Regions from separate parts of the Geodermatophilus sp. SYSU D00697 genome, predicted to be linked through region 2. Evidence: predicted binding sites of a transcription regulator. Region 2 holds the regulator's gene; each other region holds the start of a gene.
What was found. The regulator LexA, encoded in region 2, represses DNA repair genes until DNA is damaged. The targets are predictions, from matches to a motif close to TCGAACANNTGTTCGA.

Region 1 (3,202 bases), on a different contig from region 2:
CAGGCCGGGCAGGTCGGCGACCTTGAGCTCGCCGGCGGCCAGCAGACCGGCCAGGGCGGGACGGGTGTCGGCCGGCAGCTCCAGCGACCGTCGCCCGGCGACCAGCGTGACCCGGCCGTCGACCGGCTCGCGCAGCTGGCAGCGCAGCCGGCGGCGGACCCGCAGCACGGTGTCGGGGGACAGGGCCGACGCCGCGGCGGCCTGGGCCAGCGGCGCGACGGGCTCGGGCCGCACCTGCGCCCAGGTCCGCGACCGGAGCCGGTCGGCGACCTCGGCCGGGTCGACCCGGCCCAGCCACTCCCTGAGGCCCGCCACGACCGCCGCCACGTCGTCGGCCACGGCGCCCGGGTCGGCCAGGTCGACGCCCAGGGGTAGCGAGCGGCGCAGCTCGGGGTCCTCGGCGGCGAGCACCCGCACGAGGTCGAGCACCGACTCGGCGGCCGCCCAGCGGGTGACCGGGTGCACGCCGATGGTCAGGTGCGCACTGATCTCGCCCAGCGCGACCGCCGAGTGCAGGTGGCCGCGGGGCAGGTAGAGGGCGTCGCCGGGCCGCAGCACCGCGTCGATGACCGGCTCGCGCTCGGCGGCGGCGGCGACGGTGGCGGCCCGGTCGTTCCAGGGCTGGGTGCGCAGCGGGTCGGGCAGCACCGGCTCGTGGATGCGCCAGTGCTTCTCGCCGGCGACCTGCAGCACGAAGACGTCGTGCACGTCGTAGTGCGGGGAGAATCCGCGGGAGGACGGCGGGGTGACGTAGGCGTTGACCTGCGTCGGGTGACCCAGGTCGGCAGCCAGCTGGTCGGCGAACTCGATCAGCGGTGGCCACAGCCGGTGCAGGCCCTGGAGGACGACGGTGCTGCCGTCGGCGAACAGCCGCAGCACCGCGTCGGAGGAGACCTGGTCGGCGATCTCGGCCCCGGCGCCCCCCGAGGTGGTGAACCGCTTGGGGTCGACGACGGCGCCGTCCTTGGCGATCCGCAGGAAGGGGGTGCGCAGCCCCCGCCGGGAGAGCAGCTCGTCGACCGCGGCCAGGTCGAGCAGGTCGGCGAAGGACCCGCCGGTCTCCTCGGCGCGGGTGAGCAGCGGCCGGCGCGACCAGTACTCCCGCGCGAAGACCTGCGGGTCGAGGGCGGTGCACCGACGCAGGGCCGGCCGGGGGTCCGGCCGGCCCTGCGCGGCGGGGTTCTCGGTCAGGCGGAACCGTCCGCGCCGCCGTCGGCACCGCCATCAGCACCGCCGTCGGCACCACCATCGGCACCGCCGTCCGCGCCGCCATCAGCACCGCCGTCCGCGCCACCATCGGCACCGCCGTCCGCGCCACCGTCGGAGCCGCCACCGGCCGCCCCGCCGTCGGCAGGGCCGTGACCGGCGCCGCCGTCCGCGCCGCCGTCGGCACCACCGTCGGCGCCGCCGTCGGCACCGCCATCAGCGCCGCCGTCGCCCACGCCGGCGGTGGTCATGTCATCGTCGTCGAGCGCCATGGGTCTCCGATCGCATCGGTCGCGGGCCACCGGGTGGTGGCCCTCCGGGCGTGCTGTACCTCACCGATCCTGCTCTCACACTCCCGCTCCGACCAGCGGGAACGGCGTGTCGGCAACGGGTCGGTCACGACACGGGGTGGAGGTGCCCGGACCGTGCCGAGGGCGTTACCGTCCTCTCGTCCGTCGAACACGTGTTCGAGGTCGGGAAGGGGTCATGAGCCAGTCCGCCCGCGCCGCCGGCTGCACCGTGCTGCACGTCGACATGGACGCGTTCTTCGCCAGCGTCGAGGTGCGCCGCCGCCCCGAGCTGGCCGGCACCCCGGTGATCGTCGGCGGGGCCGGCAACCGCGGGGTGGTCACCTCGGCCACCTACGAGGCCCGCCGCTACGGGGTGCACGCCGCGATGCCGACGTCCCGGGCGCTGCGGCTGTGCCCGACCGCGACGGTGCTGCCGGGGGACATGGCGCTCTACGGCGAGGTCTCCCGCGCGGTCATGGCGCTGTTCCGCTCGATCACCCCGCTCGTGGAGCCGCTGAGCATGGACGAGGCCTTCCTCGACGTCTCCGGCGCCGGGCGCCGGCTGGGCGACGCGGCCGAGATCGGGGAGTACATCCGCGCCCGGGTCTACGACGAGCAGGGCATCACCTGCTCGGTGGGCGTGGCCGGCACGAAGTTCGTCGCGAAGCTGGCCTCCACCCGCGCCAAGCCCGACGGGCTGCTGGTCGTCCGCCCGGCCGAGGTCATGGCGTTCCTGCACCCGCTGCCGGTCGGCGCCCTGTGGGGGGTGGGGGCCAAGACCGAGGAGGTGCTGGTGCGGCTCGGGCTGCGCACGGTGGGCGACCTCGCCCACGTGCCGGTGCGCACCCTGCAGCGGGCGGTGGGCCAGGCCGCCGGCACGCACCTGCACGAGCTGGCGTGGGGCCGCGACCCCCGCCGCGTGGTGCCCGACGAGCCGGAGCGGTCCACCGGGCACGAGGAGACCTTCGGCACCGACGTCGACGACCCGGCGGTCATCCACCGCGAGCTGCTGCGGCTGTCCGAGCGGACGGCGGGCCGGCTGCGCTCGGCGGGCTGGCTGGCCCGCACCGTGACCATCAAGGTCCGCTTCGCCGACTTCACCACGATCACCCGCTCGCGCACCCTCGGGGTCCCCACCGACGTCGGGCAGGAGCTCTACGACACCGCCCGCGCGCTGTTCGACGCCCTGGGCCTGCAGCGGGCGCGGATCCGGCTGGTCGGCGTGCGCGCCGAGCGCCTGGTGGAGGCCGGCTCCGCCCCCCGGCAGCTGGAGCTGGGCGCCCGCGAGCACGGCCGCCGGGAGGCCGAGCTCGCCGCCGACCGGGCGGCCCGCCGGTTCGGGGCCGGGGCGGTGCGCCCGGCGACCCTCCTGCACCGCGGCGGGCAGTCCGTCCGCTGACCGGCCCGGGGGAACCCGCGGCCGCGCCCGTTCGTCTTCCCGACGGCCCCGTCCCACCCACGAGAGTGATCACGGCGGGTCGGGGCCGACTCGCCTTTCGCGCCCCGCAAAGGGCTCGTATCCTCGATGTCACCGACGGCGGGCACCGCCGTCGGGTCTTGGCTTTGGCCCACCTGGAGGTCGACGTGCCGCTCTCCGAGCACGAACAGCGACTGCTGGAGCAGATCGAGCGCGCCCTCGTCGATGACGATCCGAAGTTCGCCTCGTCCGTCCGCACCGGTGACCGCCGGATCAAGGCCCGCCGCAG
Region 2 (3,202 bases):
CGGGAGGCCGACGCGGGTGTCGTCGTCCGCGGCCCGGTGTCGCCCGGCTCCGCCCGGTGCCCGGTGGCGCCCGGCGAGGGCGGCATCGAGCGCCGGCATCTCCGCGGTGACGTCCCCGCCGTGACGGCGCCGGCGACGGCCCTGCGCCGGGACGCCGGACGCCGTTCGCTCCGGAGCGCCGAGCACGCCGGCGACGAGCCGCTCACGGGCGGCGGCGCGGGCCAGGTCGAGGATCGGCGCGGCGGCGTCGTCCCCACGCCCAGCGGGAGGCGACGCCTCCACGACGGGCGACTCCGGCAGCCGCAGGTCGGACAGGGCGACCCAGGTCTCGCGCACACCGCCGGCGACGGTCAGCCGGACCCACACCTCGCAGGATCCGCCGGCGTCGTGGCGCCAGCCGAGGATCGACCCCGGCAACCAGGCGCCGGCCACGGACACCTCGACGGCCTGGGACTGCTGGGTGAAGACCGCTGCTCGGCTTCCGGACATCCGCGACACGCCTCTGACGTTAGGTGCCCTTTTGACCACGCAGCGTCAACGCCTCCGTACGGAGGGTTGACGAACCTGACCGCCTCGCCTTGTCGCTGTCTGGCCCCGCGGCGTGCCGGGCCCGGAGGAGGAGGGACGGGACGCCCTCAGGGCAGCAGGAGGACCTGTCCCGGCACGACGCGGGCACCGTCGAGCTCGTTGAGCTCCTCGATCACGTCGACCACGGCCCGGACGTCCTCGTCGGGCCCGGCGAAGTCTGCGGCGATGGACCACACCGTGTCCCCCGCCTGGACGACCACGCTGCGCTCCCCCACCAGCCGCAGGTCGCCGGGGTCATCGGCGACGAGAGGTCCGAGCCAGGACCCGAGCGCCACGCCGACCCCCAGCGCGAGGACCACCGCCAGCCGGCGCGCCCTGCGGGTCAGCCGCACCCCCGGACCCGGCCGGTGCCGCACCCGGCCGCAGCCGCCGCGCACGGGCCGCCCCGCCGGGGGACCGGGCACCGCGGCCCCCGCCGGCCGGGTCGGGCCCGGCCGCGTCTGCCCGGGTCGCACCGGACCCGGCCGGGTGGCGGACGAGTCGACGGGCGCGGTCGCACCGTCGTCGGTCGCCCGGACCGACTCGGGCCGGCATGCGCCCACCCGGGACACGGTCGCCCGCGACGCCGGAGGCCGTGGCCGGCGCCCGGCCGCACCGTCGTCGGCCACCGGGACCGCACGGAGCCGGGGCCGCCAGGGCACCTGTACCGCGTCGTCGAAGTCCAGCACCGCCTGCCGCATGCCCGCCACGACCACTCCTCCCACCGCTGCCCGGACCGTCGAACGCCTGTTCGATTCGAACGGCTGTGCGATGTCTACCGGATGGGTCCGACGAACGCCATCGCGCCCTGCCGGGCAGTTCGAACACGTGTTTGATCGAGAGGGCCCGGCACGCTACGGTCGGTCCCGAACGACGAGACGTGCTGCGACAGCAGCCGGCGAGGAGGCGACGGTGGCGGAGAAGAGCGGGACGTCGGGGAGCCGCCGGAGGACGACCGGCGCGCCGGCGGCCACCGAGACGGCGGCCGTGCGGACCTTCCCCGACCGGAGCGAGGCCGGGGACGGCCTGACCCAGCGCCAGCGGCGCGTCCTCGAGGTCATCCGCGACTCCATCGACCGCCGCGGCTACCCGCCCTCGGTTCGCGAGATCGGTGAGGCCGTCGGCCTGTCCTCGGCCTCCTCGGTGGCCCACCAGCTCACGGTCCTGCAGAAGAAGGGCTGGCTGCGCCGCGACCCGAACCGGCCCCGGGCCCTCGACGTCCGCCTGCCCGGCGACGCGCCGGCCGAGCTCGTGTCCACCGCCGCCCCGGCCGGCACCGACGAGGCGCCCGCCCCCACCTACGTCCCGCTCGTCGGCCGGATCGCCGCCGGTGGCCCGGTGCTCGCCGAGCAGGCGGTCGAGGACGTCTTCCCGCTGCCCCGCGAACTGGTCGGCGAGGGCACCCTCTTCATGCTCAAGGTCGCCGGCGACTCGATGGTCGAGGCGGCCATCTGCGACGGCGACTGGGTCGTGGTGCGCCAGCAGCCGACGGCCGAGAACGGCGAGATCGTGGCCGCCATGATCGACGGCGAGGCGACGGTCAAGACCTACAAGCGTCGTGACGGCCACGTGTGGCTGCTGCCGCACAACCCCGCCTACGAGCCCATCCCGGGTGACGAGGCCACCATCCTGGGTCGCGTCGTCACCGTGCTGCGCCGGGTCTGACCCGCAGGCGCCGCCCCGGGCTCAGGGGCGCCGGCGCAGCCTCCCGCCGACCCACACCAGGGCGGCGGCGACCACGGCCGCGATCGCGGCCGCCGCGACGGCCGGCATGCCGCCGTCGTCGGCGCTCAGCAGGTCGGGGAGGGAACCGTCCGCCGACGTCGACGCAGCGGCGTCGCTCGGGAGCTCGCCCAACGGGACGACGATGACGTCGGCCGGCAGTCCCTCGCTGGTCACGACCAGGCCGGAGGCGTCGGCGGTGAAGCTGACCGCCTCGCCCTGCGGCGACGCGGGCAGCGGCAGCCGGACCGGGTCGGCGGCCAGTGCACCCGCCACGTCGGAGCCCGACAGCGGCCAGACGTAGGCGTCGGTGTAGGTCCGCAGGGCCAGCAACCGGCCGTCGGGCGAGACCGCTCCCCCGGTGACCATGAGCTGCCCGGCGCGACCGACCGGACCGCCCGGGGTCCCGGTGAGCGTGAACTCGACACCCGCCACCTCGGTGAGGCCAACCGTGCCGGCGTCGACCAGCGCGCTCACCGGGCGGTACACCGAGCTGGCTCCGAGCACCTCCTTGGTCACCAGGTAAGGCGTGCCGTCCGGCGCGAGGAGCAGCGCCTCCACGTCCCGGGGTCCCTCCGGGAAGGCCAGCCGGTACACCGCGGTGCTGCCGTCCGGCCGCAGGGCCAGCAGCGCCACCGTCTCCCGCGTGCCGTTGTTGTCGCCGGTGTCGGCGAGCCACACGGTCCCGTCGGCGCCGACCGCGAGGTCCTCGGGGTCGTAGGGGTCGACCGGCGCGCTGCGCACGTCGACCACCTGGCAGCCGGCGTCCAGGACGTGGACGTCGAGCCGCTCCCCACCGTCGTTGAGGGCCAGCATGCGGTCGCCCACCACCACGAGGCCGGAGAGCTCCGCCAGCCGGGGGTCGGTGACCTGGCACTGCGTGCGAGGCGCCGTCGCCTCCTCGGCGGAGACC
Region 3 (3,202 bases), on a different contig from region 2:
CGACGTAGCGGACGGCGTTGGTGAGCACCACCGGCACGTCCTCCGCGGCCGCGAAGCGCAGCAGCGCCTGCGCCCGGGAGCGGTCGCCCCGGCCGCGGTGGTGGACCAGCTCGAGCACCAGGGAGCCGGGGCCGAAGACCGCGCGCCAGGCGGCCAGCCGGGCGGAGGCGACGTCAGCCCGGCCCGCGGTCAGCGCCCGGCCCACCGGGGAGTCCGGCCCCAGGAGGGCGACCAGCCCCGGCGCGTGCTCGGCGGCCAGCGCCAGCGAGCTCACCGGCTCGCCGCGCGTGCCGCGCAGGTGGGTGGCGCTGGTCAGCCGGCACAGCGACCGCCAGCCGGCGCCGTCCCGGGCGAGGAAGGTGACCCGGGGCAGCCGGGGGTCGACGCTGGCCCCACCCCGGGCCGGCACGCGGCGACCCGACCCGGCGCGGCCGGGCGCGCCGGGTGGCCCGTCCGGCCGGCGCGCACGCGTCCGCTCCGCGGAGTGCCCACCTCCCAGCACCGGCGCCAGGGCCGGCGGCACCGTGCTGTCGACCGCGGGCACGACGGCGAGGTCCACCCCGAAGACCGGCCGGACGTCGGCCGCCCGGCAGGCGAGGGCGAACTTGACCGCGCCGTAGAGCCCGTCGCGGTCGGTCAGCGCCAGGGCCTGCATGCCGTGCTCGGCAGCCCGGTTCACCAGGTCGGCCGGGTGGTTGGCCCCGTACTGCATGGAGTAGCCCGAGGCGACGTGGAGGTGGACGAAGGGGTCGGCCGTCACCGCCTGTTCCGGTGCTCGGAGCCGCCGACCACCCGCGGGCGGGCGCGCCGGGGCGCCTCAGGTTCCGGGTCGCTGCCCAGGCAGCTCTCGACCACGGTGAGGAAGGCCCGGACGTCGCGGACCAGGTCGTCGGCCTCGCGCTCGGTGACCGCCCGGGAGAGCCCGGCCTCCGCGGCCGCCCGCTTGGCGGCGCCGGCGGCGAAGAACGTGGCCCACTCCCCCAGCTCCGGCGCGACCTGGCCGAGCAGCACCCAGGCGCTGCGCGGCCGACGGCGCCCGGACTCCGGCCGCGTGCGGGCGGCCAGCACCGCCGCGGCGGCCCGCAACGCGCCGAGGTGCGCGGTGGCGTAGCGCTGCCGGGCGTCGGTGCTCGCCGCGGCCTCGGCCAGCGCTCGGGAGGCCTGGTCGAGCAGCTGCGTGGCCGCCGGCGGCAGTGGCGGGGGCAGGGGGAGCTGATCGGCCACGACGCGGACCGCGCCCATCAGTCGTGCACCCGCACGAGCGACCACCGGTTGGCCGTGGACTCCCAGCTGAGGTCGAAGACGCCGGCGAAGCTCATCCGCGACCGCCCGGCCCGGACCGCCTCGACCCGCCACACCTCACGCGTGGCGACCAGCTCGGCGGAGGCGCCGCCGGCCTCCTCGGGACCCCGCTGCCACCACGGTGCGGTCTCCACCCACGAGTCGAGCAGCTCTCCCACGACGTACCGCGACTGGCCCCGCCAGAACTGCGCCGGGCCGAGGGACCCCCGCTCGACCTGCACCTCTTCGCCGACCCGACCGCCGACCCCACCCAGCACCCGGCTCATGACAGACTCCCCACCGCTCTGCGCCGACCCGGCCGGCCCGCCCGCCACACCGGGTGGGGAAGGACCCGGGTGCGGCGGGAGGTCGACCGCTGTTCGAACGCGTGTTCGAACGAGGTCGAGTAGACCCGACCGCACCGACACTCGTCAAGCGGAGCGCGCGGGAGTGGGCGAGCCGGCGCGGCAGAGGGCCAGCGGTCGGCGGGAGCCGATGGGAGGATCAGCGCATGAGCCGACCCGAGCACCCGCGGGTGGCTGCCATCGCCCGCCTCCTGGCGGAGTCCGGAGCGGCCGGGGAGGTCCGCGCCCTTCCCGACAGCGCCCGCACCGCCGGCGCGGCCGCCGCGCAGCTCGGCGTCCCCGTCGGGGCGATCGCGAACAGCCTGGTGTTCGACGTCGCCGGTGCACCCCTGCTGGTCCTGACCAGCGGCGCGCACCGGGTCGACGTCGACCGGGTCGCCACCCTCCTCGGCGTCCCCGCGGTGCGCCCGGCCTCCCCCGACTTCGTCCGCCGGCACACCGGGCAGCCCATCGGCGGGGTGGCACCGATCGGGCACCCCGAGCCGATCGGCACGCTGGTCGACGTCGAGCTGGCCCGCCACGAGCGGGTCTGGGCCGCCGCAGGCCACCCGCACGCGGTCTTCCCCACCACCTACGAGGAGCTGCTGCGGTTGACCGGCGGCACCGCGGCCGAGGTCGGCACCGGCCCCGTCACCCCGGTGGAGGTGGGATCGCCGTGACCGGGCGCGCGCGGTCCCGCACGGGCGGACCACCCCCGGCTCCGGGGACGACGAGGGCCGAGGAGGAGGCACCGTGACCGGCACGACCCCCGCCACGCGGGTCACCGAGCTGCCCACCGGGTGGCTGCGCGACCACATGCACGAGGCCCTGGCCATCTACGGCGCGGCGATGGGCTACGCGCCGTCGGTCGTGGCCGGGCGCTACGGCTACGCCGTCCAGCACACCGAGCGCGCCGGGTTCCGGGCCGTCGGCGGCTTCGTCGCCACCCCGGAGGGCGAGCAGCTGGTCGGGTTCGGCTACGGCTACCTGGTCGCCCCCGGCCAGTGGTGGCACGACCAGGTGCGGGCGGCGCTGGACCGGCGGACCGCCAAGCGGTGGCTGCCCGGGGCCTTCGAGGTCTGCGAGCTGCACGTCCACCCCGACCACCAGAGCCGCGGGCTGGGCCGGCAGCTGCTGCACGCCCTGCTGGCCGACCTGCCCCACCCCGCGGCGCTGCTGTCCACCCCCGACAGCGACACCAAGGCCTTCCGGCTGTACCACGCCGACGGCTTCGTCGACCTGGCCCGCAACCACCACTTCCCCGGCGACTCCCGCCCGTTCGCGATCCTCGGCGCCCGCCTGCCGCTGCGACCCCCGCCCCCGCGCACCGACGCGCGGTGACCGACGGCGACACCCCCGTCGACGCCGTCGTCGTCGGCGCCGGGCACAACGGGCTGGTCGCGGCCTGCTACCTGGCCCGCGCCGGCCTGCGGGTCGAGGTCGTCGAGCGCGACGAGGTGCTCGGCGGGGCGGTCTCCACGGTGGAGCGGTGGCCCGGCGTCCGCGTCGACCGCGGCTCCAGCGCGCACGTGATCATCCGGCAGAGCGGCATCGTCGAGGAGCTGGACCTGGCCGCG
Region 4 (3,202 bases), on a different contig from region 2:
CCGAGGGACTGCGCCTGGACGTCGGGGTCGAGGGCACGATCACCGAGGGGCCGATGACCGGCGGGCGGGTGACCGGCGTCGACCACCTGCTGATCCGCCGGGACGGCACCGCCGTGCTCGACGTCCACGAGACGATCACGTTGCCGGGCGGGGGCATCGTGTCCCTCCAGGTCCGTGGCTTCGCCACGCCGCCCTTCGAGATGCCACCCCTGGAGACGCTGGCCGCGCCGGGCTTCGAGTGGCCCGACGTCGAGGTGCCGATCCACGGGGCCGTGACGATGCAGACCGCCGAGCCGTCCCTCGCAGCCCTCAACCACACCGTGTACGGCATGACCGGGACGGTGAACATGGCACGCGGTGAGGTGCGGGCCAGCGCCCGCAGCATCGCCGCGGTGCCCGTGAGCTGATCCGCACCCCACCCGTTCGCCAGTGGCGGGCGGAGGACACACGAGAGGCCCGGAGCGCGTGGCTCCGGGCCTCTCGGCGTGCTGGGGGATCCGTCAGTTCGCCATGTCCACGAAGCGGCTGTAGTGGCCCTGGAAGGCGACGGTGACGTTCGCGGTGGGGCCGTTGCGGTGCTTGACCAGCATGATGTCGGCCTCGCCGGCCCGCGGGCTCTCCTTCTCGTACATGTCCTCGCGGTGGATCATCATCACCATGTCGGCGTCCTGCTCGATCGAGCCGGACTCACGGAGGTCGGACAGCATCGGCTTCTTGTCCTGACGCTGCTCGGAGCCACGGTTGAGCTGGCTCATCGCGATGACCGGGACCTCGAGCTCCTTGGCCAGCAGCTTCAGCGCCCGGGAGAACTCCGAGACCTCCTGCTGGCGGCTCTCGACCTTCTTGCCCGACGTCATCAGCTGGAGGTAGTCGATGACGACGAGCTTGAGGTCGTTGCGCTGCTTGAGCCGCCGCGCCTTGGCCCGGATCTCCATCATCGTCATGTTCGGCGAGTCGTCGATGTAGAGCGGGGCGTCGGCGATCTCGCCCATCCGACGGGCGAGCTTCGACCAGTCCTCGTCGGACAGCGTGCCGGCGCGCATGTGGTGCAGGGGCACCTTCGCCTCGGCCGACAGCAGACGCATGGTGATCTCGTGCTTGCTCATCTCGAGGGAGAAGATGACCGCCGGCATGTGGTGCTTCACCGTGGCCGACCGCGCGATGTCCAGCCCCAGGGTCGACTTGCCCACACCGGGCCGGGCGGCGATGACCACCATCTGGCCGGCCTGCAGGCCGTTGGTGAGCTCGTCGAGGTCGCGGATGCCGGTGGGCACGCCGCGGGCGGTGCCGCCGCGGGAGGCGATGGCGTCCAGCTCGTCCATCGTCGGCTGCAGGACGTCCTCGAGGCGCGCGTAGTCCTCGCTCATCCGCTTCTCGGTGACCTCGTAGATCTCCTGCTGGGCGCGGTCGACGATGTCGTCGACGTCGCCCTTGCCGCCGGCCGCGCCGTACCCCAGCTGGACGACGCGGGTGCCGGCCTCGACCAGCCGGCGCAGCGTGGCCTGCTCGGCGACGATCGCGGCGTAGTAGCCGGCGTTGGCGGCGGTGGGCGTCGACTGGATCAGCGTGTGCAGGTAGACCGCGCCGCCCATCTTCGACAGCTGGTCGGTGCGGTTGAGCTCGGCGGCCACGGTGATCGCGTCGGCCGGCTCACCCCGCCCGTACAGGTCGAGGATGCAGTCGAAGATCACCTGGTGCGCCGGGCGGTAGAAGTCGTTGCCGGCGAGCACCTCGACGACGTCGGCGATCGCGTCCTTGCTCAGCAGCATGCCGCCGAGCACCGACTGCTCCGCCGCGACGTCCTGCGGCGGCTGCCGGTCGTACTGCGGAGCCGTCGGGGTCGGTCGGCTGAAGTCGTCGGCCACCGCCACGGTGGTTCCTCCATCCACTCACCAGCGCACCCGCGAACAGACCCCGGCCGGAGGGCCGGGGCCTGGTGGGGGAAGCACCAGAAACGACGTACGCCTGACTCGAACGTCTGTTCGGGTCATTGCTACCCCGGGGCACCGACAGTTCGTGCCTGCCGGGGGAGCTGGAGAGGACGTTAGGAACACCGGACGGACCCGTCCAACACCGGTGTGCACCCCGTTCTGCACAACTTGTGGACAAGTCGGTGGACACAGACGTGTCGACATGTGGAGACAGCGGGGGACGGCCGCGGGGACATCCGCGTATCCCGCGTCTGACCAGCGCAGAGACGACCCACGGGGTGTGGACGGGAAAAAGCCGGGTGAAATCCGGGTGTCGCGCCCCGGCGTGTCGCCGCCCCCGCACAGCAGCCCCACAGGTCACACGTCCACAGGTCGACCGGGCAGGCCACCATGGCTGCGCGACGCCGACCGTCGCGGCCCCGAGGGCGGCCGTGGAGGGGAGGTCCCACGGCAGTCCAGCCGCACGCCGGAGGGCAGATCCGGCACGTCGGGGACCTGCCCGGCCAGGTCTCACGGCCCGGGACCACGGGGAGACGGTCCTCGACGGGGCCGGCACGACGCCGGCCGACGTCGTCCGGCTGGTCACCTGCACCACCGACGCGGACGCGATGGCGGGCGCGTGGGAGGCCGTGGCGGGGTGTCCGGGTGCGGCCGGCGTCCGCCCCGCCGGCACGCCGGTCGGGGTGACCCGGCGGCCCTCCCCCGGGAGGGCGGCCGGGCCGGAGGTGAGGGCGGTCGGCTGACCGGCCCCGGAACGCCGCGAGGGGCGCCGGACCGGAGTCCGACGCCCCTCGCGGGCACACCCCCCTGCAGGGGGTCCTCCTGTCAGCCGGGGACGACCTCGATGGCCAGCTGGGTGGTCACCTCGGGGTGCACCCGCACGGTGACGGTGTGCTGCCCGGTGGTCTTGATGCTGCTGGGCAGCTCCACCCGGCGACGGTCGAGCGCGGGGCCGCCGGCGGCGGTCACGGCGTTCACGACGTCGGCGGTGGTGACCCGGCCGAACAGGCGGCCGCCCTCACCGGCGCGGGCCGGCACCCGCACGGTCAGACCCGACAGGCGCCCGGCGACGGCCTGGGCCTCCTCGAGCGTCCGGACCTCGCGGGCGGCACGCGCCCGGCGCAGCGAGTCGACCTGCTTCTCGGCACCGCGGGTGGCGACGATGGCCAGGCCGCGGGGCAGGAGGTAGTTGCGGGCGTACCCGCCCTTGACCTCGACGGTGTCACCGGAGGACCCGAGACCGGTGACCTCCTGCGTCAGGATCAGCTTCT

Region 1: dinB (DNA polymerase IV) is a predicted target of LexA. The motif match lies at 1,662-1,677, and genes of this name have one in related genera.
Region 3: ACI79C_RS21055 (DUF6504 family protein) is a predicted target of LexA. The motif match lies at 1,662-1,677, and genes of this name have one in related genera.
Region 4: dnaB (replicative DNA helicase) is a predicted target of LexA. The motif match lies at 1,971-1,986, and genes of this name have one in related genera.

Annotation. Positions count from the first base shown of each region.
Region 1 covers NZ_JBJGYV010000032.1:26,556-29,757, forward strand. Annotated here, with positions in the region: gene ACI79C_RS21095 (cupin domain-containing protein) at 1-879, opposite strand, end outside; gene ACI79C_RS21100 (BatC protein) at 1,188-1,478, opposite strand; gene dinB (DNA polymerase IV) at 1,693-2,895, shown strand; gene ACI79C_RS21110 (DUF3040 domain-containing protein) at 3,054-3,202, shown strand, end outside.
Region 2 covers NZ_JBJGYV010000009.1:96,098-99,299, forward strand. Annotated here, with positions in the region: gene ACI79C_RS10305 (hypothetical protein) at 1-489, opposite strand, end outside; gene ACI79C_RS10310 (LysM peptidoglycan-binding domain-containing protein) at 636-1,277, opposite strand; gene lexA (transcriptional repressor LexA) at 1,480-2,232, shown strand; gene ACI79C_RS10320 (hypothetical protein) at 2,254-3,202, opposite strand, start outside.
Region 3 covers NZ_JBJGYV010000032.1:15,448-18,649, reverse strand. Annotated here, with positions in the region: gene ACI79C_RS21065 (DNA polymerase III subunit alpha) at 1-760, opposite strand, end outside; gene ACI79C_RS21060 (SAV_6107 family HEPN domain-containing protein) at 757-1,242, opposite strand; gene ACI79C_RS21055 (DUF6504 family protein) at 1,242-1,568, opposite strand; gene ACI79C_RS21050 (YbaK/EbsC family protein) at 1,793-2,305, shown strand; gene ACI79C_RS21045 (GNAT family N-acetyltransferase) at 2,379-2,966, shown strand; gene ACI79C_RS21040 (phytoene desaturase family protein) at 2,963-3,202, shown strand, end outside.
Region 4 covers NZ_JBJGYV010000005.1:46,631-49,832, forward strand. Annotated here, with positions in the region: gene ACI79C_RS06490 (DUF3237 family protein) at 1-407, shown strand, start outside; gene dnaB (replicative DNA helicase) at 501-1,871, opposite strand; gene rplI (50S ribosomal protein L9) at 2,757-3,202, opposite strand, start outside.